4 regions of the Streptomyces sp. NPDC035033 genome follow, and region 1 is predicted to be linked to each of the others. Evidence: riboswitches for the same ligand, from Rfam matches in the RefSeq annotation. Region 1 holds a riboswitch; each other region holds the start of a gene.
What was found. A riboswitch is a leader RNA that binds a small molecule or an ion and turns the genes downstream of it on or off. The one in region 1 is predicted to bind cobalamin.

Region 1 (7,216 bases):
GGTCCCGGGGGAGGGGGACGACTGGCGCGACGCGGGCTCCCTGGAGGAGGCCGCCGCCGCCCTCGACGGCCTCGGCGACCGCGTCTTCCTCACCACCGGCCGCATGGGCCTCGCCGCCTTCGCCGACCGCCCGGAGTGGTTCCTCGTCCGGTCGGTCGACGCCCCGGAGGCGCCGATGCCGACGCGCACCGAAGTCCTCCTGGACCGGGGCCCGTTCACCCTCGAAGGGGAACGGGAACTGATCGCCCGCCACCGCGTCGACGTCCTGGTGACGAAGGACTCCGGCGCCGCCGCCACCGCCCCCAAGCTCACCGCCGCCCGCGAGGCCGGCATCCCGGTCGTCGTCGTCCGCCGCCCCCCGGTCCCCGGGGGCGTCCCGACGGCGGCCACCCCGGAGGAGGCCGCCGCCTGGGTGGCCCGGGGCGCCCGTCAGCCGTAGCGGCGCGGCGTCCAGGCGATCGTGCGGCCGTCGCCCCGCTCGACCGCGCGGGTCTGCGAGGAGCCGATGAGGAGCAGGGTGCGCATGTCGACCTCGGAGGGGTCCAGGGTCTTCAGGGTCACCACCCGGACCGACTGCTCGGGTCCGCCGACGTCGCGGGCGACGACCACGGGGGTGTCGGGGGAGCGGAGCTCCAGGAGGAGGTCGCGGGCGGCGGCGACCTGGTGGGTGCGGGACTTCGAGCCCGGGTTGTAGAGGGCGAGGACGAGGTCGGCCCCGGCGGCGGCGCGCAGCCGGTCCGCGATGACCTCCCAGGGCTTGAGGCGGTCGGAGAGCGAGATCGTCGCGTAGTCGTGGCCCAGGGGGGCGCCGGCCGCCGCGGCGGCCGCGTTGGCGGCGGTCACGCCGGGCAGGACCCGTACGGGGACGCCGGCGTAGGCCGGTTCGCAGGCGACCTCCAGGACGGCCGTCGCCATGGCGAAGACGCCGGGGTCGCCGCCGGAGACGACCGCCACCTTGTGGCCGCGCCGGGCCAGGTCGAGGGCGAACTCGGCGCGCTCCGACTCGACCTTGTTGTCGGAGCCGTGCCGGACCTGCCCGGGGCGCAGGACCGGGACCCGGTCGAGGTAGGTGGTGTAGCCGACGAGGACGTCGGCGTTGACCAGCGCGCCGCGCGACTCGGGCGTCAGCCAGGGCGCGCCGGCGGGGCCGGTGCCGACGACGGTGACCTCGCCGCGCTCGCGCACGGGGTTGGCCCGGTCGATGCGGGAGGGGAGGACGGCGACGGAGAAGTACGGGACGGTCTCCGGGTCCACGTCGGCGAGGCGCTCGGTCCGCTCGCCCGCCATGAACGCCCGCTCCACGTACCGGGCGTCCTCCAGCCGGCCGGCCCGCTCCAGGGCGCGCCGGACGGCGGGGAAGGTGCGGCCGAGCTTCATCACGACCGCCGAGTCGGCGGCCGCGAGGCGGGCCGTCAGCTCGTCCTCCGGCAGGGTGCCGGGGACGATCGTGAGGACCTCCTCGGCCTCGCACAGCGGCTCGCCGAGCCGGGCGGCGGCGGCGCTGACGGAGGTGACGCCGGGGATGACGGTGGTGTCGTAGCGGTCCGCGAGCCGCTTGTGCATGTGCTGGTAGGAGCCGTAGAAGAGCGGGTCGCCCTCGGCGAGGACGGCGACCGTGCGGCCCGCGTCGAGGTGGGCGGCGAGCCGGGCCGCGGCCTCCTCGTAGAAGTCGTCGAGCGCGCCCCGGTAGCCGCCGGGGTGGTCGGTGGTCTCCACGGTGAGCGGGTACATCAGCCGCTCCTCGACGTGGTCCTCGCGCAGGTGCGGGGCGGCGATGGAGCGCGCTATCGAGCGGCCGTGGCGGGCCGAGTGGTAGGCGACGACGTCGGCCTCGGCGATGGCCTTGACGGCGGCGAGGGTGAGCAGGTCCGGGTCGCCGGGGCCGAGGCCGACCCCGTACAGCTTGCCCTTCACAGCGGTCATGCCTGGATCTCCGGTTCGTGCGCGAGGGCGTTGAGGGCGGCGGCGGTCATCGCGCTGCCGCCGCGGCGGCCGCGGACCACCAGGTAGTCGAGGCCGAGGTCGTTGGCGGCGAGGGCGTCCTTGGACTCGGCGGCGCCGATGAAGCCGACGGGGATGCCGAGGACGGCGGCCGGCTTCGGCGCGCCCTTCCCGATCATCTCCAGGAGGTGGAAGAGGGCGGTGGGGGCGTTGCCGATGGCGACGACGGAGCCTTCGAGGCGGTCCCGCCACAGTTCGAGGGCGGCGGCGGAGCGGGTGGTGCCGAGCTCGGCGGCGAGGGCGGGCACGGCCGGGTCGGAGAGCGCGCACAGCACCTCGTTGTCGGCGGGCAGCCGCTTGCGGGTGACGCCGGAGGCGACCATCTGCGCGTCGCAGAGGATGGGGGCGCCGGCCCGGAGGGCGGCGCGGGCGCTCGCGACGACGCCCGGCGAGTAGGCGATGTCCCGGACGAGGTCGGTCATGCCGCAGGCGTGGATCATGCGCACGGCGACCGTGGCGACGTCGTCGGGCATCCCCCCGAGGTCCGCCTCGGCGCGGATCGTGGCGAAGGAACGGCGGTAGATCTCGACGCCGTCCTTCTCGTACTCGTACATCCTCAGCTCTCCATCGGTGTCGTACGGGCCGCCGCCACGGCTTCGGCCAGGGCGGTACGGGGGACGGGGACGCCGTCCAGCAGATACGTGGCGGAGTCCCGGGCGGTGACCTCGACCCAGGTGCCGTGCGGGTGCCCGCAGCGGCGCGCGCAGCCGGAGAAGTGCACGGGCAGCGGCCCGGGGGGCGCCGTGCGGGCGTCCGCCCGGACGTCGGCGAGGGACTTGGCGCAGCCGGGCAGGCCGGTGCAGGCGGTGACGCCGGTGCCGGGGGCGGCCGGGTCGGTGATCAGGCCGTGCGCGGCGAGGACGGGGAGCCGGGCGGGGGCCGCCCCGACGGCGACCGCTCCGCGCCACGGGGTGAGCCGGAGCTCGTCGGCGCCGTCGGCGAGGGCCCGCAGGCCGTCGGCGGTGAGCCGGCCGAGGGGGGCGAGGACGTGCAGGGCGCGGTCGCCGAGGGGGCCGGGCGCGGGCGGCGGCGCCGGCGGGAGGGAGAGCGGGGGTACGGGCTCCGCGGCGATCCCCGCGCGGGCCAGGGCGCCGGCCCACTCCGGGACGTGCCCGGCGGGCAGCTCGCGCGGGCGCCACGCGCCGGTCCCGGTGGCCTCGGCGGCGTCGAGGAAGGCGAGGGCGCAGGCGAGGGCGGCGCCGGCGGCGTCGGCGGCGGGCAGGCGGAAGGTGCCGGAGCCGGTCTCCAGGAGGACGGCTCCGTCCGGCGCTGCGACCAAGGTCACATCGCCGCCGAGTCCGGCGACGTCGCCGCGGCCGTCGTCGAGGACGAAGAGGAAGCGGCCGGAGAGGGCCGCGGCGCGGGGCTCCGCGCACAGCGCCGCGTCCAGGGCGCGGGCCCACAACTGCGCGTCCCCGTGGCCGAGTCCGTCGAGTCCGGCGGCGGGCGAGGCCACGATGTTGCGGACCCGTTCGTGGGTGGGGGAGGGCAGCAGGCCGGCCGCGCCGAGGAGGGCGGCGAGCTCCGCCCCGCAGCCCTCGCCGAGGCCGCGCAGCTCCGCGTTGCCGCGCGAGGTGACGCTGATCCGCCCGTCGCCCAGGGACTCCGCCGCGCCGGCCAGGACCTCGGCCTGACGGGGAGTCAATCTGCCTGCGGGCAGGCGGAGTCGGGCCAGGCGGCCGTCGTCGGCGGGGTGCAGGCGCAGCGCCCCGGGGCAGGCGTCGCCACGGTCCCGTATGCGAGGTTCGCCCGGTTCGGGCGGCGGGGGTGGGGTGGGCGGCATGGCGGCGAGCATACCCACGGGGAACCGGGCGGCCACCGAGTGTGATCCGGCCGACTCCCCGGCCCCCTCCGGCCCGCGGGCGCCAGGATCTACTATGCAGATCGGCATGGGGTCCCAGGACCCCGGGGAGGAAGCCCGGTGAGAATCCGGCGCGGTCCCGCCACTGTGAGCCCGAGCCGGCGACGGCACGGGTGAGTCAGGAACTCCCCGCCGACCACGACCACCCGGGGCGCGGAAACCCCGAGGAAGGGCCTGAGCCTCGCCATGCTCCTGCTGCTGTCGCACTCCGACACCGACCTGCTCAGCGCCCGTGCGGCCGGCGGACCGGTGGAGTACCGCTTCGCCAACCCCGCCCGGCTCCCGCTCGCCGACCTCCCCGCCCTCCTCGACGGGGCCGAGCTGGTCCTGGTCCGCCTCCTCGGCGGCGTCCGCTCCTGGCAGGACGGCCTGGACGCGGTCCTCGCCACCGGGAAGCCGGTCGTCGTCCTCAGCGGCGAACAGGCCCCCGACGCCCAGCTGATGGCCGCCTCCACCGTCCCGGTCGGCGTCGCCACCGAGGCGCACGCCTACCTCGCCCACGGCGGCCCCGCCAACCTGGAGCAGCTCGCCCGCTTCCTCTCCGACACCGTCCTGCTCACCGGCCACGGCTTCGAGGCCCCGGCGCCCGCCCCGACCTGGGGCCCGCTGGAGCGCACCGCCCGCGTCACCGAGGGCCCGACGGTCGCCGTGCTCTACTACCGCGCCCACCACATGAGCGGGAACACCGCCTTCGTCAGCGCCCTCTGCGACGCCGTCGAGGACGCCGGGGCCCGCGCGCTGCCGCTGTACGTGGCCTCCCTGCGGGCCCCCGAGGAGGAGCTGCTCGCCGTCCTGCGCGGCGCCGACGCGATCGTCACCACCGTCCTCGCCGCCGGCGGCACCAGGCCGGCCGAGGCGCAGGCCGGCGGCGACGAGGAGGCGTGGGACGCGGGCGCGCTCGCCGCGCTCGACGTGCCGATCCTCCAGGCGCTGTGCCTGACCGGTTCCCGGTCGGCCTGGGAGGAGAACGACGAGGGCCTGTCGCCGCTGGACGCGGCCAGCCAGGTCGCCGTCCCCGAGTTCGACGGCCGGCTCATCACCGTCCCGTTCTCCTTCAAGGAGATCGACGCCGACGGCCTGCCCGCCTACGTCGCCGACGCCGAGCGCGCCGCCCGCGTCGCCGGCATCGCCGTCCGCCACGCCCGCCTGCGGCACATCCCGAACGCCGGGAAGAAGCTGGCGCTGGTCCTCTCCGCCTACCCGACCAAGCACTCCCGCATCGGCAACGCCGTCGGCCTCGCCACCCCCGCCTCCGCCGTCGCGCTGCTGCGCCGGCTGATCGAGGAGGGGTACGACTTCGGGCCCGCCGAGGAGCTGCCCGGCCTGGTCTCCGGCGACGGCGACGAGCTGATCCACGCCCTCATCGAGGCCGGCGGCCACGACCAGGACTGGCTCACCGAGGAGCAGCTGGCGAAGAACCCGGTCCGCATCCCGGCCGCCGACTACAAGCGCTGGTACGCCGAGCTGCCGGCCGAGCTGCGCGAGCGGGTCGAGGAGCACTGGGGGCCGGCCCCCGGCGAGATGTTCCTCGACCGGTCCCGGAACCCGGAGGGCGACATCGTCCTCGCCGCCCTGCGGCGCGGGAACCTGCTGATCCTCATCCAGCCGCCGCGCGGCTTCGGCGAGAACCCGATCGCGATCTACCACGACCCGGACCTGCCGCCGTCGCACCACTACCTGGCCGCCTACCGCTGGATCGCGGCCCGCGCGGAGGACGGCGGCTTCGGCGCCGACGCGATGGTCCACCTCGGCAAGCACGGCAACCTGGAGTGGCTGCCCGGCAAGAACGCGGGACTCTCCGCCGCCTGCGGCCCCGACGCGGCCCTCGGCGACCTGCCGCTGGTCTACCCGTTCCTCGTCAACGACCCGGGCGAGGGCACCCAGGCCAAGCGCCGCGTCCACGCCACCCTCGTCGACCACCTCGTGCCGCCGATGGCCCGCGCCGACTCCTACGGCGACATCGCGCGCCTGGAGCAGCTCCTCGACGAGTACGCGCAGATCTCCTCCATGGACCCGGCGAAGCTGCCCGCGATCCGCGCCCAGATCTGGACGCTGATCCAGGCCGCGAAGCTCGACCATGACCTCGGTCTGGAGGAGCGCCCGGAGGACGACGGCTTCGACGACTTCCTGCTGCACGTCGACGGCTGGCTGTGCGAGGTCAAGGACGCCCAGATCCGGGACGGCCTGCACGTCCTCGGCACCGCCCCCACCGGCCCCGAGCGGGTCAACCTGGTCCTCTCCATCCTGCGCGCCCGCCAGATCTGGGGCGGCACGCAGGCGCTGCCGGGCCTGCGCGAGGCGCTCGGCCTGGACGAGTCGGCCGCGACGCGGACCACCGCCGACGAGGCGGAGGCGAAGGCCCGCGCGCTGGTCGAGGCGATGGAGGCGGCGGACTGGGCGGCGGACGCGGTCGCGTCGGTCGCCGACGGGTACGGCGCCGAGGTCCACGACGTGCTCCGCTTCGCCTGCGAGCAGGTCGTGCCCCGGCTCGCCGCCACGACGGACGAGCTGACCCACGCCGTGCACGCGCTGAACGGCGGCTTCGTCCCGGCGGGCCCGTCCGGCTCCCCGCTGCGCGGCCTGGTCAACGTGCTGCCGACCGGACGGAACTTCTACTCCGTCGACCCGAAGGCCGTGCCGTCCCGGCTCGCCTGGGAGACCGGGCAGGCGCTCGCCGACTCCCTCCTCACGCGCTACCGCGAGGACAACGGCGAGTGGCCCACCTCCGTCGGCCTCTCGCTGTGGGGGACGAGCGCGATGCGGACCGCCGGCGACGACGTCGCCGAGGCGCTGGCCCTGCTCGGCGTCCGGCCGCGCTGGGACGAGGCGTCCCGCCGCGTCAACGGCCTGGAGCCGATCCCCCTGGAGGAGCTCGGCCGCCCGCGCGTCGACGTGACGCTGCGCATCTCCGGCTTCTTCCGGGACGCGTTCCCGCACGTCATCGCGCTCCTCGACGACGCCGTCCGGCTGGTCGCGGGGCTCGACGAGCCCGCCGAGCAGAACCACGTCCGCGCCCACGCCCAGGCCGACCTGGCCGAGCACGGCGACGAGCGGCGCGCCACCACCCGCATCTTCGGCTCCCGGCCCGGCACCTACGGCGCGGGCATCCTCCAGCTGATCGACTCGCGGGACTGGCGCACCGACGCCGACCTCGCCGAGGTGTACACGGTGTGGGGCGGGTACGCGTACGGGCGCGGGCTCGAAGGGCGCCCGGCGCGCGCCGAGATGGAGACCGCGTACAAGCGGATCGCGGTCGCGGCGAAGAACACCGACACCCGCGAGCACGACATCGCCGACTCGGACGACTACTTCCAGTACCACGGCGGCATGGTGGCGACCGTCCGCGCGCTGCGG
Region 2 (7,216 bases), on a different contig from region 1:
ATGCCGCCGAATCCTAACCCACCGGAGGACCCCTCCGTGACCATGGAATCAAGAGCGAGCCAAAGGGGTCGCTCCACTCCAATCGGACAACGTGACGATCCACCGCCGAAAATCCCCCAAGAGGCACACTTCCCGCATTCCCCGAACCCTTGGAGGACCGCGTTCACGCACCCTTGAGGCCCCTTAGGATCACGAAGCGAAATCACAGTTCGGCGGCCAGCCCCGCCGAATGATGAGAGAGAGTTTCGTGAAACGAAGAATTAACGGCCCCGGCATCGCGGCCCGGGCGCTGCGCACCGCGAGGACGTGGACGCTGGCCCTGCTGTGCGGTGTCCTGCTCGTGTCCCTGCTGGAGTCCCGTTCCCCCGCGGACGGACCCGCGGCGGACAGCGGGCGGATCAGTCTGCTGAGCACGGTCACGCCCACCGAGCGCGGCCGGGTCGTCGACTACTGGAGGATCGGCGGTCCGGGGGTGAAGGCCGCCGCCGAGGCGGCGCTGAGCGGCACCGACGCGGAGGTCCAGGCGTTCCTGGCCGTCGCCGAGACGGCCCTGGACCAGGACCACCGCGTGTCCGCCGCCCAGCTCGCCAGCGTGGGCGGCACGGAACTCATCACCGCCGCCCGTACCGCCCTCGCGGGCTCGCAGGAAGAGCTGAGGACCTTCCTGAGCTGGGGCTGGGAAGCCCCGATGCGGCAGGACCAGCGCCTCCAGGTCGCCCGGATCGTCAGCACCGCCGACCCGATCGTGCGGGACGCCGGCCGGGCCGCGCTGAACGGGTCTGCCGAGGACGTCAGACGCTTCCTCCAGGAGGGGCAGTACACCGCGCGCGAGCAGGACGAACGCGTCCAGGTCGTCCAGATCATCAGTGTGGGCGGCCCCAACGTGCGGGCCGCCGGCCGGCTCGCGCTGTACGGCACCCCCGACGACCGCCGGGAGTTCCTGGACGTCGGCCAGTTCGTCGCCCGCGACCGGGACGCCGAGCACGCGACCGTCGCCGAACTCGCCCGGCAGGCCAAGGAGGCGGGTCGGCAGGCGGCCGCGCAGACCGAGGCGGCGAAGGCCGAGTCGGCGAAGGCCACCGAGGCGTCCAAGCTGGCCAAGGAGGCGGCCCTGAAGGCCGCGGCGGAGGCGGCGGCCGCCAAGGACGACGTCGAGAAGGCCGCACAGGCCGCGGGGCGTGCCGCCAAGGCGGCGGAGCAGGCCGCGGCGTCGGCGCAGAAGGCCATCAGCGCCGCCAACGCGGCGAACAACGCGGCGCGCATCGCCGCCAACGCGGCCTCGCAGGCGGCCGCGGCCGCGGCGGGCGCCGCCCAGGCGGCCGCCCGTGCGCGCACCGCGGCGGCGGACGCCGCCGTGGACGCGAGCAAGGCGGAGGCCTCCCGCAAGGCCGCCGAGGAGGCCCGCGCCATCGCCAAGGACGCGGACCTCGCCGCCGACGCCGCGGACCAGGCGGCCAAGGCCGCCACCGCCGCGGGCGACGCCGCGGCCGCCGCGATCAGCGCCGGCGCCAACGCCGGCCTCGCGGCCGATGCCGCGACAGAGGCCAGCGGCTACGCCGGGGCCTCCAGCGCGGCCGCCGCCGCGGCGCGCGCCGCGGCGGCGGCCGCCAAGCGACACGCGGAGGAGGCCAACCGCGCCGCAGCGGCGGCCGAGTCGCTGGCCCGGGAGGCGGCCACCGCGGCGGGCGAAGCCCGGGACGCGGCGACCTCGGCGGCGGCGCACGCCCGCAGCGCGGCGGACGCCGCGGAGGACGCGGCGGAACACGCGGGTGACGCCACCCAGGCGGCCGTCAGGTCCACCGCGCACGCCGACGCCGCCACCCAGGCGGCGACGGTGGCGACGAACGCCGTCCTGCGGGCGCAGAAGGTGTACACCATCGCCCGCAAGGTCGAGGCCGAGGAGCTCCTCGGCCGGACCAACGCCGGCATCGAACGCGCCCGGGACCAGAAGGCCGCCGAGGAGGCCCGCGTCGCCCGGACCGCGGCGCTGGAACGGTCGGCCGGGGAGCGGGAGGCCGAACGCGACCGGCTGCTGGCGAGCGCGCAGGCGCCCGGGGCGGACCTCCACGCCGTCGCCGCCCAGGGCCGCGCGCTGGCCGTGCGGGTCATGAAGGAGGGAACCGCGTGGGGCCGGGGAGCGGCCGAGGCCGCGCTGGCCGGACCCGACGAGGTCGTCCTCGACTACCTGCGCAACGGCTGGGCGAGCGCCCAGGAGCAGGACGACCGCTCGTACGTGGCGCGCCTCGCCGAGGAGAGCGAGTCCGCGGAGGTCCGTGCCGCCGCGGAGACCGCGCTCGACGGCGACGCCGCCGCGGTCTCCGCCTTCGTCGACGACGGCCAGTACCGGGTGTCCTCGGAGCTCATGCGCGTGGCCATCGCGCGCGTGATCTCCGAAGCGGGCCCCGTGGTCACCGACGCGGGCCGTGCGGCCCTGGAGAGCGGCGACCCGAAGAAGTACAGCGACTTCCTCGTCCGGGGGCAGTTCACGGCGCGGAACGACGACGAGCGGGTCCGCGCGGCCCAGCTGGTCTCGGCCGGCGGCCCCGAGGTCAAGGCCGCGGCGCGCATCGCCCTGGAGGGCTCGCCCCGTACGCTGCACGCCTTCATCGTCTCCGGCCAGTACATGGCGGTGCGCAAGGACCAGCTGGCCGCGACCCACGTGGCCCGGGTCCAGAAGCTGATCGCGGACGCCTCCAAGGTCGCGGCCCGGGCCCAGCAGAACGCCGCGACGGCGCAGAAGGTCGCCGCCCAGGCCCGCAAGGCCGCCGACGAGGCCGTCACCTGGGCCCAGAAGGCCGACGACTGGGCGGTGAAGGCGGGGGAGTACGCGGAGCAGGCCGACCAGCACGCGCGGGCCGCCGAGGCCTCGGCGGCCCGCGCGGCCGAGGACGCCGTGACGGCCCGCAGGGCCGCCGACGCCGCCGACGCCGACTCCCGCAACGCCGCCAGGTCCGCCGCGGACGCCACGCTCTCCTCCGAGATGGCGCAGGCGTCGTCGTCGACCGCCTGGGCGTACGCCGGGCAGGCGTGGCAGTCCCACCTCGACGCGGGACAGGACAGCGAGGCCGCGCTCAAGGCCGCGACCGAGACCTTCCAGGTCGCCGTCGAGAAGTACCGGCAGGAGGAGGAAGCCCGGCGGAAGGCGGCCGTCGAGGCGAAGCGGAAGGCGGTCGAGGGCGGGATGACCCCGGCCGAGCAGTACCGCTGCCAGAACGGGTACATCCCGTGCGACCCGCGGGAATTCGTCCGCTGGTGCCAGCACCACGAAATCGGCTGCGACATCCTGTCGATGGGCGACGAGTTCGGCGACGCGATGAAGGGGCTGGCGGACGTGACCGCCGAGCTCACCGGCCTGTCCGACCTGGAGGCGTGCCTCGACGGCAAGGACCTGGAGAACTGCTGGAGCCTCGCGACGGACGTGGTCGTCGGCTCGAAGTTCAAGGCGCTGGAGAAGGCGCTCGACGGCCTCGGTCAGGCGAAGACCGGCTGCAGACTGCTCGACACGGCCGCGAACGCGATGCCGCTGGCCCTGGCGGCGACCGGAAGCTCGTGCTTCGAGCACGACGTGCCCGGCATCCCGCGGGCCGTGGACGAGATCAGGGACTCCGGCGGCTGTGACGTGTGCGCCCGTCGCATCCGTGACAGCCTGGGGGGCGGCCAGATCGTCACCATCAACCCGGTCGACCAGCTCCTGCTCCCCACGTATCGGGGGGTGGACTCCGGCTGGTACTTCCACGTCGTCGTGGTGTACGAGGGGCGGGTCTACGACGCGTGGACGCCACGGGGAGGGGAATCGATCGCCGAGTACAAGTCCAGGTGGTCGAGGCACGGGAACATCGACTTCGGGTTCTGAGGAGGAACGATGGAGGACAGGGAACTCATTCTCCGCGTCCGCGAGAATCCGGGCGGATACGGACTCGGTTCCGCGTACCACCCCGTGGCGATGTTCCTCGCGGGGTACGACCTCGCGCGCTCGGGCGGGATGCTGAGAGGCTTCCACGAATGGCTCTGCGTCCGTGGCGGCGAGCTGTCCGCTCAGCACTGGATCAGGAGGATCCCGTCCGAGGCGGTCCCGGACCTCCGCTTCCAGGGGTTCGAACGGTTCACCGCGGAGCAGGACCGCCGGTCCGTCGAGCACCTCCTCTCGTCCGTCCTCGGCTTCCTCGCCGTGCGTGACGATCGGAGGGCGCTGCCGAAGATGTACGCCGCGTACGACTCCTTGCTGGACTCGGTGTACGGCGAGGCGGACGGCCCGGCGTAGGAGAGGGCCGGGGCGCCGTCCGGCGGCGCCCCGGCCGCTCGCGCTCCGGAGCGCGAGTGACCGACCCCGCATTGTGATGAAGCAGGTCAACCCACTACTGTCACAGGGCCTTGGTGTTCGGGAAACCGGTGCAGTACCGGTGCGGCCCTCGCCACTGTGATCGGGAGGTCCGGCTCCATCCCCCAGGGGAAGCCACTGCTCCGCCGCGGGAGACCGTCGTGGGGTGGGAAGGCGGAGTCGGGCGGCACTACCGTCAGCCAGGAGACCGGCCAGGGCGCGTTGTCCATCCACGAGGTGCTGGAGAGGGTCTCCCGATCATGCATATCGCCGAGGGGTATCTGCCCCCCGTCCACGCGGCCGCCTGGGGCGTCGCGTCGGCCCCGTTCGTCGTCCACGGCGTCCGCGCGCTCACCCGCGAGGTGCGCGCCCACCCCGAGTCCACCCTGCTGCTCGGCGCCTCCGGCGCCTTCACCTTCGTCCTGTCCGCGCTCAAACTGCCCTCGGTGACGGGGAGTTGTTCCCATCCGACGGGCACGGGGCTGGGTGCCATCCTGTTCCGGCCGCCGGTCATGGCGGTGCTCGGCACGATCACGCTGCTGTTCCAGGCGCTGCTGCTCGCCCACGGCGGGCTGACGACGCTGGGGGCGAACGTCTTCTCGATGGCGGTCGTCGGGCCCTGGGCGGGGTACGGGACGTACCTGCTGCTGAAGCGGTCCGGGGCGCCGCTGATGGTGGGCGTGTTCTCCGGCGCGTTCGTCGCCGACCTCTCCACCTACTGCGTGACCAGCGTCCAGCTGGCCCTCGCCTTCCCCGACCCGGGCAGCGGGGTGGCGGGGTCGCTCGCCAAGTTCGGCGGGATCTTCGCGGTGACGCAGATCCCGCTCGCCGTGAGCGAGGGGCTGCTGACCGTCCTGGTGATGCGGCTGCTCACGCAGTCCAGCAGGGGCGACCTGCTGCGGCTGGGCGTGCTCGCCCGGCCGGAGGCGAAGCGGCGCGAGGAGGCTGCGGCGTGATGAGCCGGAACGCGAGGATCAACACGCTGCTGCTGGCGCTCGTGGCGGCGCTGGCGGTGCTGCCGCTGGCGCTCGGCCTCGGCGACCACAAGGAGGAGCCGTTCACCGGCGCCGACGCGGAGGCGGAGACGGCGATCACCGAGATCGAGCCGGACTACGAGCCGTGGTTCTCCCCGCTGTACGAGCCGCCGTCCGGCGAGATCGAGTCGGCGCTGTTCGCCCTCCAGGCGGCGCTGGGCGCCGGTGTCCTCGCGTACTACTTCGGGCTGCGGCGCGGCCGGCGGCAGGGCGAGGAGCGGGCCGCGGCCCGCGCGGAGGGCGGCGCGCCCGCCCCGGACGCGGACAAGGACGCGTAGCCGCCGATGCTGCCGATCGACGCGGCGGCGCACGGCAGTCGCTGGCGCCGCCGCCATCCGGCGGAGAAGGCCGTGCTCGGCTTCGGCCTGACGCTCTGCGCGGTGTGTCTGCCGCCGTGGCCGGGGGCGGTCCTGGTCGCGGCGGCCACCCTCGCGGTGCTGCTCGGTCCGGCCGGCGTGCCGGGCCGGCAGCTGTGGCGGGCCTTCCGGATCCCGCTCGGTTTCTGCGTCACGGGCGCGGTGCCGCTGCTGTTCGCGGTGGGCGGGCCCGGGGGCGCCGTGGCCTGGGCCCCGGACGGTCCCGCGCACGCCGGGGAGCTGCTGCTGCGGACGGCGTCGGCCTCGCTGGGGGTGCTGCTGTTCGCCTTCACCACGCCGGTGTCGGACGTGCTGCCGCGCCTGGTGCGGGCCGGGGTGCCGGCGCCGGTGGTGGACGTGGCCCTGGTGATGTACCGGATCGTCTTCCTGCTGCTCGACGCGCAGGCCAAGGTGCGCCAGGCGCAGGCGGCGCGGCTCGGGGCGACCACCCGGGCGGCCGTGTGGCGGTCGCTGGCCGGGCTCGGCGCGACCTCGTTCGTGCGGGCCTTCGACCGGGCGCAGCGGCTCCAGACCGGTCTCGCCGGGCGGGGGTACGACGGCACGCTGCGGGTCCTGCTGCCCGGGGCGGCGGTCTCCCGTCCGTTCCTCGCGGCGACGGGCGGTCTCCTCGCGGGGCTCGTCGCCCTCACCCTCGTCCTGGAAAGGCTCCTGCCATGACGGCCCCCACCCCGGTCGTGGAACTGGTCCGCGCGGGTTTCGCGTACGAGGACGGGCCGCCCGTCCTCACCGATGTCGGCTTCGCGGTGCCGGAGGGCCGGGCGGTCGCGCTGCTCGGGCGCAACGGCGGCGGGAAGACGACGCTGCTGCGGCTGCTGAGCGGCGGGCTGCGGGTCGGCAGCGGGGCGCTGCTCCTGGACGGCGCGGAGGTGGCGTACGACCGGAAGGGGCTGACCCGGCTGCGGACCTCGGTGCAGCTGGTGACGCAGGACCCGGACGACCAGCTCTTCGCCGCGTCGGTGGCGCAGGACGTGTCGTTCGGGCCGATGAACCTGGGGCTGGCGGAGGAGGAGGTGCGGCTCCGGGTGGCGGAGGCGCTGGAGGCGCTGGACATCACGGCGCTCGCCGACCGGCCGACGCACCTGTTGTCCTACGGGCAGCGGAAGCGGGCGGCGATCGCGGGCGCGGTGGCGATGCGCCCCCGGGTCCTGATCATGGACGAGCCGACGGCGGGCCTGGACCCGCACGGCCAGGAGCGGCTCCTGGAGACCCTGGAGCGGCTGCGGGCGGCGGGCACGACGCTGGTCATGGCCACCCATGACGTGGACCTGGCGCTGCGGTGGGCCGACGAGGCCGCGGTGCTCTCCCCCGCCGGGCTGCGCACGGGCCCGGCGGCGGAGCTGCTGGCGGACGACGCGCTGCTGGAGGCCGCGCGGCTGCGGCGCCCGTGGGCGGTGTCGGTCGGCCGCCTCCTGCGGGCGCGGGGGCTGCTGCCGGAGGGCGTGCCGGGGCCGCGGACGGCGGAGGAGCTGGATCTGCTGCTGGACGGG
Region 3 (7,216 bases), on a different contig from region 1:
CACTTGTCGGAGTTCTCGAACTTCGACGCGTCGACCTCGGCGAAGGCGCCCTTGGCCATGTAGCTGATCATCTCGGAGTTGCCCATCTCGACAACATCCGGGGCCTTGTCGGTCGCGAGCACCGCGTCGAGCTTGGTGTTCTTGTCGCCCCAGCCGTAGTACTCGTGCTTGACCTTGATGCCGGGGTACTTCTTGGCCACCGCGTCGTCGGCGGCCTTGACCAGCTCGGGCCAGTTGTTCTGGGCGTCGACCGTCAGCCAGACGGTCAGCTCCTTGACGTCGCCGCCGGCCTTCTGCCCGCCCTTGTCGTCCGAACCGCCACACGCGGCGATAGAGACCATCATGCCCGCGACGCCGATCGCCGCGATGAGCTTGCGCTTCACGCCACCCTCCTCAGGGATGCCTGCAACCCCTGCCCACCGCGCGAAGACATACGTCAGGTAATGCTCGTGGGGCTGGGACCTGGCCTTTAGTGGTTTAGACCAGTATCCGGAGCTTGGCCTAGACCTTTGGGGGTGTCAAGGGTGTGCAAGACGGGCGCCGGGGTCCGTTATCGGACCGACACCTCGCCCCGCGTGCGCGCGAGTTCTTCCTCCCGGACACGGAACCGCGCGCCCGGCGGCGGGGCGCGGGCGCCGCGGTCCGCCGAGGTCCCTCCGGCACCGCCCCGGCGGCCCCCGCGAGAACCGCCCCGGCGTTCCCCGTGCGAGCCGACACCCGGCCTCCCTCACTCGCCGTCCACGGGCAGCAGGAAGGTACAGACCTTCCCTCCGGGGCGTCCAGAGGACCGGGGCATTCCGTGACAACTGCCGAAGATCCTCCCCTCGCACCCCAGGAACGCAATGGCCTAGACCAACGAGGGATGACTCGGTGTATACAGAGGCAGGGAACGACTCCTCCTCGCGGAAGCGGCACGCGTCGGCAGGAGAAACCGTGCCGGTGTCCGAACCGTGCCACCATGTGAGCCGCGACAGACGGAGGAGCCGGTGACGGCAGCAGCACAGTCGGGAAGGCGGGCCATGGCCACGGAGGCGGGCAGCACGGAGTCAGAGGGCGGGGCGGCGACCCGCACCGCGCGCGTGCCCAAGTACTACCGGCTGAAAAGGCACCTCCTCGACATGACGGAGACCCTTCCGCCCGGTACGCCGGTGCCGCCGGAGCGGACGCTCGCGGCCGAGTTCGACACCTCGCGCACGACCGTGCGCCAGGCGCTCCAGGAGCTGGTCGTCGAGGGCCGGCTGGAGCGGATCCAGGGCAAGGGCACCTTCGTGGCGAAGCCCAAGGTCTCCCAGTCCCTCCAGCTCACCTCGTACACCGAGGACATGCGCGCCCAGGGCCTCGAACCCACCTCGCAGCTCCTCGACATCGGGTACGTGACCGCCGACGACACCCTCGCCGGCCTGCTCGACATCTCCGCCGGCGGCCGGGTGCTGCGCATCGAGCGCCTCCGGCTGGCGAACGGCGAGCCGATGGCGATCGAGACCACCCACCTCTCGGCCAAGCGCTTCCCCGCGCTGCGCCGTTCGCTGGTCAAGTACACCTCGCTCTACACCGCCCTGGCCGAGGTCTACGACGTGCACCTCGCCGAGGCCGAGGAGACCATCGAGACCTCGCTCGCGACCCCGCGCGAGGCCGGCCTGCTCGGCACCGACGTCGGCCTGCCGATGCTGATGCTCTCCCGCCACTCCCTGGACGCCCAGGGCGAACCGGTCGAATGGGTGCGCTCGGTCTACCGCGGCGACCGGTACAAGTTCGTCGCCCGCCTCCAGCGCCCCAACGGCTGAAAACCGATCTGAACCCGTACCCCGGCCCCTCCGTGTGAGAGGTCGGGGTACGCCGTTCTCCGGAACGAGACACCTGCGCCGAGACCCGCCCGATACACGTCCGTTATTCGGACCGGGCTTCCCACGGACGGGGCGGTCCCCTACATTTCGTCGGCATTAACCGGTGATCAGCGAGGGGACTTTTCCACCATGTCAGAAGCCGCAACCGGGAAACAACCGGTCATCACACCGATCAGAGTCGTCATCGCGCTCTGTCTGATCGCCCCGTTCGTGGCGATGCTGTGGGTGAGTTCGTACGCGAAGGCCGAACCCCTTCTCGCCGGAATACCTTTCTTCTACTGGTACCAGATGCTGTGGGTGCTGATCGCCACCGCGCTCACCGCCGTCGCCTACAAGCTCTGGCAGCGCGACCAGCGCGCCCGTCGCGTCCGTGAGGGGGGTGCGGACCGATGAAGGACGTCAACGTCGTCGCGCTCGCCGTCTTCGTCTTCTTCTTCCTGGCCGTCACGGTCATGGGCTTCCTCGCCGCGAAATGGCGGAAGGCGGAGAACGAGAACAGTCTCGACGAATGGGGCCTGGGCGGCCGTTCGTTCGGCACCTGGGTCACCTGGTTCCTGCTCGGCGGCGACCTCTACACCGCGTACACCTTCGTCGCCGTCCCGGCGGCCATCTACGCGGCGGGCGCGGCCGGATTCTTCGCCGTGCCGTACACGATCCTGGTCTACCCGCTGATCTTCACCTTCCTGCCGCGCCTGTGGTCGGTCTCGCACAAGCACGGGTACGTCACCACCTCCGACTTCGTCCGCGGCCGCTTCGGCTCCAAGGGCCTCTCCCTCGCGGTCGCGGTCACCGGCATCCTCGCCACGATGCCGTACATCGCGCTCCAGCTCGTCGGCATCCAGGCCGTCCTGGACGTGATGGGCGTCGGCGGCGGCGAGGACACCCACTGGTTCATCAAGGACCTGCCGCTGCTGATCGCCTTCGGCGTGCTCGCCGCGTACACCTACTCCTCGGGTCTGCGCGCGCCCGCGCTCATCGCCTTCGTCAAGGACACCCTGATCTACCTGGTGATCGCGGTGGCGATCATCTACATCCCGATCAAGCTGGGCGGTTTCGACGCGATCTTCGACGCGGCGAACGAGAAGTTCACCACCAACAAGGCGGGCGGGCTCGTGCCGACCGAGGCCGGGCAGTGGACCTACGCGACGCTCGCGCTCGGTTCGGCGCTCGCGCTCTTCATGTACCCGCACTCCATCACGGCGACCCTGTCGTCGAAGAGCCGCGAGGTCATCCGCCGCAACACCACGATCCTGCCGCTCTACTCGCTGATGCTGGGCCTGCTCGCGCTGCTCGGCTTCATGGCGATCGCCGCCGGGATCAAGGTCGAGAACGGCCAGCTCGCCATCCCGCAGCTCTTCGAGTCCATGTTCCCCGCCTGGTTCGCGGGCGTGGCCTTCGCCGCCATCGGCATCGGCGCGCTCGTGCCGGCCGCGATCATGTCGATCGCCGCGGCCAACCTCTTCACCCGGAACATCTACAAGGACTTCCTCAAGCCCGGGGCCACCCCCGAGCAGGAGACCAAGGTCTCCAAGCTGGTCTCCCTCCTGGTGAAGGTCGGCGCCCTCGTCTTCGTCCTCACCATGGACAAGACGGTCGCCATCAACTTCCAGCTCCTGGGCGGCATCTGGATCCTCCAGACCTTCCCGGCCCTGGTCGGCGGCCTGTTCACCCGCTGGTTCCACCGCTGGGCGCTGCTCGCCGGCTGGGCCGTCGGCATGGTGTACGGCACGATCGCCGCGTACAACGTGTCGACGCCGAAGCAGAAGCACTTCGGCGGCTCCTCGGCCGAGATCCCCGGCATCGGCGAGATCGGCTACATCGGCCTCACCGCCTTCGTCCTCAACGTCCTGGTGACGGTGGTCCTCACCTTCGTCCTCAGGGCCGCGAAGGCCCCCGAGGGCGTCGACGAGACCTCCCCCGCGGACTACACGGCCGACGCCGGCGACGCCGGGGTCCGCACCGAGCTGCCGAAGGTCGGTGCCGGAAGCCACTGACGGCACGCGGTACGGGGCGAGGGCCCGGGGCGGAAAACCCCGGGCCCTCGCCGTGCCCGCCGGGCAGACTGCCGGGCATGGACTTCACGATCAGGGCCGTGCGGCCCGAGGAGCACAAGGAACTCGGCGAGATCACCGCACGGGCGTACCTCGACGACGGCCACCTCTCCTTCGGCGAGGCCGACGGGTACCTGCCCGTCCTGCGGGACGTGACCCGCAGGGCCGGCCTGGCGGAGGTGCTCGTGGCGGTGGACGGGGACGGGGCGGTCCTCGGCGGCGTCGCCTTCACGGCCGGCGGGAAGGAGTACGCCGACATGGCCGTCGACGGCGAGGCCGAGTTCCGGATGCTGGCGGTCGCCCGCGCGGCGCGCGGCCGGGGCGTCGGCGAGGCGCTGGTACGGGCCTGCGTCGAGCGCGCCCGCGAACGGGGCAGCGCGCGGCTCGTGCTCTCCACCCAGACCCGGATGACCACCGCCCACCGGCTCTACCGGCGGCTGGGCTTCGTCCGGGTGCCCGAGCGGGACTGGAGCCCGGTGCCCGGCCTGCCGCCGCTGATGGCCTTCTCCCTGGAACTCTGAACCACCGCGACCCGCGGGGACACAACATGTGGGGGGTGCCGAGAGGGGCGCCCCCCACATGTATGCTCGTCCTCGCTGTCGCCGCAGGGGAATCCGGTGCGAATCCGGAACTGTCCCGCAACGGTGTGCTTCGTGCGCTTATCCACGGAGTGAGTCCGAGCACCTGCCGGCAGTGCGCCCGGTCCGACCGTTCCGGGTGCCGACGACGTCCGGGCCTCGCGGAATGGGCCGGTGGACGCGGGCGCATCCGCGCGTACGGACGCCCGCCCCTCCCCCGCCGCGGCCCCGGGCCGAGCGAGGGAGAGCCCCCACGTGACCATCGCGCCTGCGGGTCCGTCAGCTGCCGAGACCGCCGCGACCGACGGCGACGGCCCCGGGACCGTACTGCTGCGGACCCTGACCGACCTCACCGCCGACCTCACCGACACCGACCCCGGCCGGGTCGCCGCCGCCGCGCTGCGCGGCCGGCACGCCGGTTCGGACGAGGCGGAGCTGCGCGAACTGGCCACCGAGGCCGCCGCGGGCCTCATCTCCGAGGACCCCGCCTACTCCCGGCTCGCCGCCCGGCTGCTGACCCTCACGATCGCCGAGGAGGCGGCCTCGCAGGGCGCGGTCTCCTTCTCCGCCTCGGTCGCCACCGGCCACCGCGAGGGCCTGATCGCCGACCGCACCGCCGCCTTCGTGGCGCTGCACGCGGACCGGATGGACGCGCTGATCGACCCGGCCGCCGACGACCGCTTCGGCTACTTCGGCCTGCGGACCCTGTACTCGCGCTACCTGCTGCGCCACCCGATCACCCGCAAGGTCGTCGAGACCCCGCAGCACTTCATGCTCCGGGTGGCCGCCGGCCTCGCCGAGGACGACTCGGTCCGCGCCCTGGACGAGGTGGCGGCGCTGTACGGGCTGATGAGCCGGCTCGACTACCTGCCCTCCTCGCCCACGCTCTTCAACTCCGGCACCCGCCACCCGCAGATGTCCTCCTGCTACCTGCTGGACTCCCCGCTGGACGAGCTGGACTCGATCTACGACCGCTACCACCAGGTCGCGCGCCTGTCGAAGCACGCGGGCGGCATCGGCCTGTCGTACTCCCGGATCCGCTCGCGCGGCTCCCTGATCCGCGGCACCAACGGCCACTCCAACGGCATCGTGCCGTTCCTGAAGACGCTGGACGCCTCGGTCGCCGCCGTGAACCAGGGCGGCCGCCGCAAGGGCGCCGCCGCCGTCTACCTGGAGACCTGGCACGCGGACATCGAGGAGTTCCTGGAGCTCCGCGACAACACCGGCGAGGACGCCCGCCGCACCCACAACCTGAACCTCGCCCACTGGATCCCGGACGAGTTCATGCGCCGGGTCGACGCCGACGCCGAGTGGTCGCTCTTCTCCCCCGCCGACGTGCCCGAGCTCGTCGACCTGTGGGGCGAGGAGTTCGACGCCGCCTACCGCGCCGCCGAGGCCAAGGGCCTGGCCCGTCGCACGATCCCGGCCCGCGACCTGTACGGCCGGATGATGCGGACCCTGGCGCAGACCGGCAACGGCTGGATGACCTTCAAGGACGCCTCGAACCGCACGGCCAACCAGACCGCCGAGCCCGGCACGGTCGTCCACTCCTCCAACCTGTGCACCGAGATCATCGAGGTCACGAACGACGGCGAGACGGCCGTCTGCAACCTCGGCTCGGTCAACCTCGGCGCGTTCGTCGACACCGCCACCGGCGACATCGACTGGGAGCGGCTGGACGCCACCGTCCGCACCGCCGTGACCTTCCTCGACCGGGTCGTGGACATCAACTTCTACCCGACCGAGCAGGCCGGCCGGTCCAACGCGAAGTGGCGCCCGGTGGGCCTGGGCGCGATGGGCCTCCAGGACGTCTTCTTCAAGCTGCGCCTCCCCTTCGACTCGGCCGGGGCCCGCGCGCTGTCCACCCGGATCGCCGAGCGGATCATGCTCGCCGCGTACGAGGCGTCCGCCGACCTCGCCGAGCGCAACGGCCCGCTGCCGGCCTGGGAGAAGACCCGTACCGCCCGGGGCGTGCTCCACCCCGACCACTACGGCGTCGAGCTCGCCTGGCCCGAGCGGTGGGCCGCGCTGCGCGAGCGGATCGCCGCCGTCGGCATGCGCAACTCCCTGCTCCTCGCCATCGCCCCGACCGCGACGATCGCGTCGATCGCGGGCGTGTACGAGTGCATCGAGCCGCAGGTCTCCAACCTCTTCAAGCGCGAGACGCTCTCCGGCGAGTTCCTCCAGGTCAACTCGTACCTGGTGGACGAGTTGAAGGAGCTCGGCGTGTGGGACGCGCAGACCCGCGAGGCGCTGCGCGACGCCAACGGCTCGGTGCAGGGCTTCACCTGGGTGCCGGCCGAGGTCCGCGAGCTGTACCGGACGGCGTGGGAGATCCCGCAGCGCGGCCTGATCGACATGGCCGCCGCCCGCACCCCGTTCCTGGACCAGTCGCAGTCCCTGAACCTGTTCATGGAGACGCCGACCATCGGCAAGCTGTCGTCGATGTACGCGTACGCCTGGAAGCAGGGCCTGAAGACCACGTACTACCTGCGCTCCCGCCCGGCGACCCGGATCGCCCGCGCGGCGCGGGCCGCCGCCCCCGTCCCCGTCCAGGTGACCCCCGAAGAGGCCGTCGCCTGCTCCCTGGAAAACCCCGAGTCCTGCGAGGCCTGCCAGTAATGACCACTTCCGCGGAGAAGAACCTCCTGGACCCCGGGTTCGAGCTGACCCTGCGTCCGATGCGCTACCCGGACTTCTACGAGCGCTACCGGGACGCGATCAAGAACACGTGGACGGTCGA
Region 4 (7,216 bases), on a different contig from region 1:
CATCACCAACGGCCACGGCGGCTACCTGCACGACCTGCGCGCCCTGCTGTTCTCCGACACGTACTACACCGACGCGTGGCGCCGGCTGTGGCACACCCGCAGCACCGCCTCCTTCTACGCCATGCACGGCCTGGCGCCGATCGCCGCGGCCATGGACGTCAACCGGGGCGACCGGATGACCACGCTGACCGCCACGGCGACCGCGCCGAAGGGGCTGGCCGACTACCGGGCGCGGTTCGTCCCCAGGAACCACCCGTCGTGGAAGGAGACGTACGTCAACGGCGATCTGGTCACCTGCCTCATCGAGACGGCCAAGGGCCGGATCATCCGCGCCGAGCACGACGTGAGCTCGCCCCGGCCGTACAGCCGGATCAACTCCCTCGCCGGCAGCCGGGGCATCTTCGAGGACTACGCGGGCGTGGTGTCGGCCGGCGGCGGGCGCATCTACGTGGAGCCGGACCACAGCGGCCACGCGTGGCGGGACTTCGGCTCCTACCGCAAGGAGTTCGACCACTGGCTGTGGAAGAAGATCGGCGACGACGCCGCGAACAACGGCGGCCACGGGGGCATGGACTACGTCCTCCAGTGGCGGACCGTCCAGCTGATGCGGGCCGGCCTCGTGCCCGACATCGACGTGTACGACTCGGCCGCCTGGTGCGCCCCGGTCCCCTTGAGTGTCATGTCCCTGGCAGCCGGAGGGCGTCCCGTCCCGGTCCCCGACTTCACCCGGGGCGCGTGGGTCAACCTCCGCATGGGCCTCGACTCGCGCACCACCGAGATGCCGCCCGTCGCCTGACGCGGCCTCCGTCCCTCCCCCGAAGGAGCAGTACGTGAGACCAGCACGACTGATCGGATCGCTCGGAGCCGCGGCCGTGGCGGGCGCGCTCATGGTCCTCCCGGCCTCGACCGCCACCGCCACCGCCACCGCGGACGGGAACCCCGCCGTCACGGCGGCGGAGACCCGGCCGGCCGCCGCCGGGACGACGGTGGCGATCTCCCCCGTCGACCTGGACGGCCCCGCCGTCGTCACGGTGAAGGTGACCGTCACCAACCCCGGGCCGGACCGGATGCGTGCGCTGGAGGTGACCTTCGGCGGCCCCGCCGGATGGGCCGTCCAGCCCTCCGCCGTCCGGGTGGACGGCTCCCTGGCCGCGGGCGCCTCCGCCGAGGCCGCCTTCCGGATCCGGGTGCCGGAGCGGCGCGCCGGATTCACCGTCCGTACGTTCACCGCGACCGCGACGTACCGCGGCGGCGACGGGGCCGGCTCCGCCACCGCCACCCGGACCCAGCGCAGCGGCACTCCCCTGCCGAACCTGGCCGCCGCCTACAACAACGTGGGCGTGACCGACGAGAGCGACACCCGGCCCGGCGACTACGACGGCGAGGGCAACAGCTTCTCCGCGCAGAAGCTCGCCGCCGTCGGGCTGCGGCCCGGCGCGACGGTGAAGGCCCTGGGCGCGGAGCTGCGCTGGCCGGACGTCCCCGCCGGCACCAGGAACAACGTCTCCACCACCGGCCAGGCCGTCGCCCTCGACGGCAGCGGCAGCCGGCTCGTCCTCCTCGGCTCGGGCGTCACCAGCGGGGCGGCGGGCACCGCGACCGTGTACTACACCGACGGGACGAGCGGCACAGGTTCCTTCGGCTTCCCGAACTGGTCCTTCGACCCGGCGAACGCCCACGGGGCGACCCTGGTGGCGTCGAGCGACGGGCGCAACCGGCCCGGCGGGTACGGCAACGCCGGCATCGCGTACCGCGTCTTCGCCCACTCGATCCCGCTCGACCCGGCCAAGCGGGTGGAGTTCGTGGTGCTGCCGAGCAACGGCAACATCCATCTGTTCGACATGGCCGTCGCCCCCTGACCGCCGGCGGCACCGCCCCGGACGCCTCCCGGTGTCCGGGGCGGTGCCGTGCCGCCGGGGGGGCCTCAGACCGTGATCACCTTGATGCCCATGTCGTCGAGGCGGGCGACGGCGTCCGCGGGGGCCGCCGCGTCGGTGACGACCACGTCGACGGCGTCGAGGCCGCAGATCCGGGCGAAGGCCCGCCTCCCCAGCTTCGACGAGTCGGTGACCACGACGACCCGCTGGGCGCGTTCGGCGAACAGCCGGCTGATGCTCGCCTCGTCCTCCTGCCGGGTCATCACGCCGAGCCGGGGGTCGAGCCCGTCGACGCCCAGGACCGCGACGTCGAGGACGACCTCGTTCAGCACCCCCGCCGTCAGGGGGCCGACCAGCTCGTACGTCTGCGGCCGGGCCACGCCGCCGGTGACCACGAGCTTCACCTGGGGCCGCACGGCGAGTTCGCCGGCGATGTTGAGGGCGTTGGTCACCACGGTGAAGACCGGCGTCGCGCCGTCCGCCGCGTCCCGCCGTTCCCCGCCGGCCCGCAGGGCCAGCGCGCGGGCCACCTCGGTGGTGGTCGTCCCCCCGTTGAACCCCACGACGTCCCCGGGGGCGACGAGTTCCACGGCGGCGGCCGCGATGCGCTGCTTCTCCGTGGCGTGCCGGGAGGACTTGTAGCGCAGGGGCAGCTCGTACGAGACGCCGTGCGCGATGGCCCCGCCCCGGGTCCGGATCAGCATCCGCTGCTCCGCCAGTTCGTCGAGGTCCCGCCGGATCGTCGCGGACGAGACCTCCAGGGCGGCGGCGGTCTCCTCGACGTCCAGCCTGCCCTCGGCGGCCAGCAGATCCAGCAGAGCGTGCCACCGCTCACCTTTGGACATGCCTCGGAACTCCTTCGACGTCTGGACCCGCGAACTGCCCGTCCACCATACTCCCCGCACCGGATGTGCTCGAAAGTGCGCGAAGCGCGTCGTCTTCGAGCTGTTTCGCGCAGCGAGACCGGGCGTCCGGTCGCGGGTGGGTAATCCTGGGCCGCGACCCGTCTGTGGTAGCTTGCCCGGGCCAGTCGCACCTGTGTACACATCGACACGATCTGTGCGCGGGTCAGGGAATCCGGTGGGAATCCGGAGCTGACGCGCAGCGGTGAGGGTGACGGGCGGAGCATCGGCCACTGGGCCCCGAGGGGGCCTGGGAAGGCGCCCCGTCCGGACGACCCCGAGTCCGAAGACCTGCTGGCGGCCCCGGCGCCGTGCGCCGTCGTCCGGGGAGCACCGTTCGACAGGCTCCGCGCATGAGCCGTGACGCAGAGGACCCCTCTCATGCCCCACGCACGTCCCGCCCGTCCCGCCGCGCTCCTCCTCGCCGGCGCCGTCCTCCTGGCCGGCTGCGGAACCGGCGGCCAGGAGGCCCCGTCCGGGGCGAAGGGGGCGGACGCCGGCCACCGGCCGGTCAGCCTCGGCAACTGCGGGCAGCGGGTCGAGGTCGACCGCCCGCCCCGCCGTGCCGTCGCCCTCGACCAGGGATCGGCCGAGATCCTGCTCTCCCTCGGCCTGGCCGACCGCATGGCGGGCACCGCCACCTGGACGGACCCCGTCCTCAAGGGCCTGGAGAAGGCGAACGCGAAGGTCCCCCGGCTCGCCGAGCGCTACCCGTCGTTCGAGAAGGTGCTCGACGCCGAACCCGACTTCGTCAGCGCCTCCTTCCTCTACACGCTGGGCAAGGGCGGTGTCGCCCCCCGCGAGCGGTTCGCCGAGCTCGGCGTCCCCACGTACCTCTCCCCCGCCGACTGCGTCGGCAAGGACAACGGCGGGGACGGCGACGGCGTGCGGACCGCACCGCTGACCATGGACACCGTGTACGGCGAGATCCGTGACCTGGCCCGGGTGTTCGGCGTGCCGGAGCGCGGCGAGAAGCTCGTCGGAGAGCTCCGCGCCCGGGTGGAGAGGGCCACGGCGGGCTCCGACTTCGGCGGCGCGTCCGTCCTCTACTGGTTCTCCGACTCCCAGGGGCCGTACATGGCCGGGTGCTGCGGCGCCCCGGGGATCGTCAGCCGGGCGCTCGGGGTCCGGAACGTCTTCGACGACACCAAGGAGGAGTGGCCGCAGATCAACTGGGAGACGGTCGCCGACCGGGACCCCGACGTGCTGGTGATCGCCGATCTGACGCGCCGGGCCCAGTCCGCCGAGAGCGCCGCGAAGAAGATCGCGTTCCTGGAGTCGCACCCGGTCACCCGGAACATGACGGCGGTGCGGAAGAAGCGGTACGTGGTCCTCAGCGGCCAGGCCATGAACCCCACGATCCGCACCGTGGAGGGCATCGAGAAGACGGCGGCCGCGCTGCGGGCGTACGGGTTCGCGAAGTGAGCCGGCCCGGCCCCGCGGGTCCGCCCGCCACCGAGGAGACGGCCCCCCGGGTCCGCCGCCCCGCCCGCTCCTCGCGGGCGGTCCCGCCGCTCGCCGGGGCCGCCGGGCTCCTCCTGCTGTGCGTCTCCGTCGCCCTCGCCGTCACCCTCGGCCCGGCCGACATCCGCGTCGCCGACACCTGGTCCGTCATCGCCTCCCACCTCGGCGGAGCCCCGTCCGGCCTCAGCCCCGTCCGGGACGGCATCGTCTGGAACCTCCGGCTGCCCCGGACGCTCCTCGCCGCCGTGTGCGGCGCGGGACTCGCCGTCTGCGGCGCGGTGATGCAGTCCCTGCTGCGCAACCCGCTCGCCGACCCGTTCGTCCTCGGCGTCTCCTCCGGCGCCTCGACCGGCGCCGTCGCGGTCGTCGTCCTCGGCGTGGGCGGGGGCCTGGTCTCCGTCTCCGGCGGCGCCTTCCTCGGCGCCCTCTGCGCCTTCGCCCTGGTCCTGCTCCTCAGCCACACCCTGGGCGGGTCGACGGACCGCGTCGTCCTGGCGGGGGTCGCCGCGATGCAGCTCTTCTCGGCGCTCACCTCCTTCGTGGTGATGACCGCCGCCGACGCCGAGACCACCCGGGGGGTCCTCTTCTGGCTGCTCGGTTCGCTCACCGGCGCCGGCTGGACCGACGTCGGCGTGTGCGCCGCCGTCCTCGCCGCGGCCCTGCTGGTCTGCGGCGGACACGCCCGCACCCTCGACGCCTTCGCGTTCGGCGAGGACGCGGCGGCGTCGCTCGGCGTCTCCGTGGCGCGGACCCGCCTGGTCCTCCTCTCGGTCACCGCCCTGCTCACCGCCGTCCTCGTCTCGTCCGCCGGCGCGATCGGCTTCGTCGGCCTGGTCCTGCCGCACGCGGTCCGCGCCCTCACCGGCCCCGGCCACGCCCGGCTGCTGCCGCCGGCCGCCCTGGCCGGGGCGGTCTTCCTGGTGTGGGCCGACACCCTCGCCCGGACCGTCCTCGCTCCCCAGGAGGTCCCGGTCGGCGTGGTGACCTCGCTCGTCGGCGTCCCCGCCTTCGTCCTCGTCCTGTACCGCACCCGGAGCCCCCGGTGACCGGGCCCCCGACGCGCGCCGGCGGCGGCACGGGCCTGCGGGCCGATCGCGTCTCCCGCACCGCCGGCGGCGCGCTCCTCCTGGACGGCGTGACCATCGCGCCGCGCCCCGGCACGCTCACCGGGCTGCTGGGCCCGAACGGCTCGGGGAAGTCCACCCTCCTGCGCGTCCTGTCCGGCGTCCTCGCGCCGGACGCCGGCGTCGTCACCCTGGACGGCGCCCCGCTGGGCGCCGTCCCGCGCCGGACGCGGGCCCGGCGCGTCGCCGTCGTCGCCCAGCACGCCGACACCCAGGTCGACCTCACCGTCGCCGACGCCGTACGCCTCGGGCGCGTCCCGCACCGCCGGGCGTGGTCGCCGGCGACGGCGGCCGACGAGGAGGCCGTGCGCTCCGCCCTCGCCCGCACCGGCCTGGCCGACCGGGCCCACCGCGCCTGGAGCACCCTCTCCGGCGGCGAGCGGCAGCGCGTCCAGATCGCCCGCGCCCTCGCCCAGGAGCCGCGCGAGCTGCTGCTCGACGAACCGACGAACCACCTCGACGTCCAGCACCAGCTGGAGCTCCTGTCCCTGCTCGCCGGGCTGCGGCTCACCTCCGTCCTCGCGCTGCACGACCTCAACCTCGCGGCGATGTACTGCGACCACCTGGTGGTCCTGCGCGAGGGGCGGGTGGTGGCCGCGGGACCGGCGGCGGAGGTCCTCACCGAGCGGCTCGTCGCGGACGTCTACGGGGTGCGCGCGACGGTGACCCGGCCCGGCCCCGACGGCCGTCCCCACGTCCGCTTCCTCGGCCCCGCGTCCGCGGACGGCTGAACGGGCCCGCGCCCGGGCCGCGGCCCGGAACGCCCGGCTCCCGGTCAGGCGCGGGGAGCCGCGCCGCGCCGGGGCCCGGACGCGGGACGGCGGTGGATCCTGCCGCGGGCGGCGAGTTCGAGGGTCAGGGCGACGGCGAGCGCCTCGACGGCCAGGAGGGCGACGAGGACGAAGAGCTGGACCGCCCCGGCGGTGACGGGGGACGCCCCGCCCAGCAGCATGCCGACGAAGGCGCCCGGCAGCGTGACCAGACCGACGGTGCGGGTCTGGTCCAGGGCGGGCAGCAGCGCGTCCGAGGCCGCGGCGCGGGCCACTTCGAGCCGTGCGGCGCGCTCGGGGAGGCCGAGCGCCAGGCCGGCCTCGACCTCCCCGTGACGCTGGGTCAGTTCGTCCAGCGTGCGGCGGCCGGCGAGGACCGTCGCGGTCAGCGCGCCGCCGACGAGGATGCCGCTGACGGGGACGACGGCGATGCCGGGCACGGTCAGCAGCCCCGCCGCGACCAGCCCGGCCACGGTGGGCACCACCGGGACCGCCAGGGGGAGCGCCGCCCACCACCAGGTCCCGTTGCCGGTGATGCGCCGGCCGGCGGTCCGGGTCGCGACGGCGAGCATCAGCAGGAGGAACCCCAGCAGGGCCGCGGTGTGGTGGACGGCCCAGCCGATCAGCGCCGAGACCGCCGCCAGCTGCGCGACCGCCCGCAGTCCGGCCGTGACGATCTCGCGGGCCCGCCGGGACGATCCGTCCGGCGACAGCCGGAACACCGCGACCACGGCGGTGGCCACGAGGAGCAGCACGACGAGCGCGACCGCGAGCGACGTGTCGACGGGCAGCAGGGTCTCGGCGGCGAGAGGCATGGGACATCGCTACCCCGTGGAGCGGGAACTCCTCCGGAACGACCCGTCCGCGTCCGCGCGTCCGGTGGACCGTCCGGTGGCCGGTCTCCGCCCGTTGTCATGATCGGCGGGATCCCGTAAGGTCGTCCGACATGAACACCGGATCGGCGACACGCCACGCACGGATCGGCTACCCGGTGGAAGGCTGATCGCCCGGCGGGTGCTCGACAGGCACCCCCGTTCCACCCGCGGACCTCCCCGCGCTCGCGCACACACGAGTCCCTT

Region 2: it holds a riboswitch for cobalamin, as region 1 does, so the genes downstream of both, AB0E83_RS32740 (energy-coupling factor ABC transporter permease) here and cobN (cobaltochelatase subunit CobN) in region 1, are expected to answer to the same signal.
Region 3: it holds a riboswitch for cobalamin, as region 1 does, so the genes downstream of both, AB0E83_RS25880 (ribonucleoside-diphosphate reductase subunit alpha) here and cobN (cobaltochelatase subunit CobN) in region 1, are expected to answer to the same signal.
Region 4: it holds a riboswitch for cobalamin, as region 1 does, so the genes downstream of both, AB0E83_RS07880 (ABC transporter substrate-binding protein) here and cobN (cobaltochelatase subunit CobN) in region 1, are expected to answer to the same signal.

The regions. Positions count from the first base shown of each region.
Region 1 is NZ_JBEZUZ010000001.1:267,251-274,466, forward strand. Features, by position in the region: gene AB0E83_RS01255 (cobalt-precorrin-6A reductase) at 1-439, shown strand, start outside; gene AB0E83_RS01260 (precorrin-2 C(20)-methyltransferase) at 430-1,923, opposite strand; gene AB0E83_RS01265 (precorrin-8X methylmutase) at 1,920-2,555, opposite strand; gene AB0E83_RS01270 (cobalamin biosynthesis protein CobG) at 2,558-3,784, opposite strand; cobalamin riboswitch at 3,876-4,010, shown strand; gene cobN (cobaltochelatase subunit CobN) at 4,049-7,216, shown strand, end outside.
Region 2 is NZ_JBEZUZ010000131.1:5,486-12,701, reverse strand. Features, by position in the region: gene AB0E83_RS32750 (ALF repeat-containing protein) at 248-3,853, shown strand; gene AB0E83_RS32745 (hypothetical protein) at 3,863-4,261, shown strand; cobalamin riboswitch at 4,328-4,550, shown strand; gene AB0E83_RS32740 (energy-coupling factor ABC transporter permease) at 4,579-5,274, shown strand; gene AB0E83_RS32735 (energy-coupling factor ABC transporter substrate-binding protein) at 5,274-5,630, shown strand; gene cbiQ (cobalt ECF transporter T component CbiQ) at 5,637-6,386, shown strand; gene AB0E83_RS32725 (ATP-binding cassette domain-containing protein) at 6,383-7,216, shown strand, end outside.
Region 3 is NZ_JBEZUZ010000074.1:16,108-23,323, reverse strand. Features, by position in the region: gene AB0E83_RS25905 (extracellular solute-binding protein) at 1-383, opposite strand, end outside; gene AB0E83_RS25900 (GntR family transcriptional regulator) at 1,020-1,784, shown strand; gene AB0E83_RS25895 (DUF3311 domain-containing protein) at 1,974-2,237, shown strand; gene mctP (monocarboxylate uptake permease MctP) at 2,234-3,838, shown strand; gene AB0E83_RS25885 (GNAT family N-acetyltransferase) at 3,916-4,416, shown strand; cobalamin riboswitch at 4,466-4,602, shown strand; gene AB0E83_RS25880 (ribonucleoside-diphosphate reductase subunit alpha) at 4,729-7,095, shown strand; gene AB0E83_RS25875 (ribonucleotide-diphosphate reductase subunit beta) at 7,095-7,216, shown strand, end outside.
Region 4 is NZ_JBEZUZ010000012.1:38,471-45,686, forward strand. Features, by position in the region: gene AB0E83_RS07865 (Gfo/Idh/MocA family oxidoreductase) at 1-796, shown strand, start outside; gene AB0E83_RS07870 (NEW3 domain-containing protein) at 831-1,859, shown strand; gene AB0E83_RS07875 (DeoR/GlpR family DNA-binding transcription regulator) at 1,925-2,722, opposite strand; cobalamin riboswitch at 2,888-3,093, shown strand; gene AB0E83_RS07880 (ABC transporter substrate-binding protein) at 3,161-4,204, shown strand; gene AB0E83_RS07885 (iron chelate uptake ABC transporter family permease subunit) at 4,318-5,289, shown strand; gene AB0E83_RS07890 (ABC transporter ATP-binding protein) at 5,286-6,098, shown strand; gene AB0E83_RS07895 (ABC transporter permease) at 6,143-6,952, opposite strand.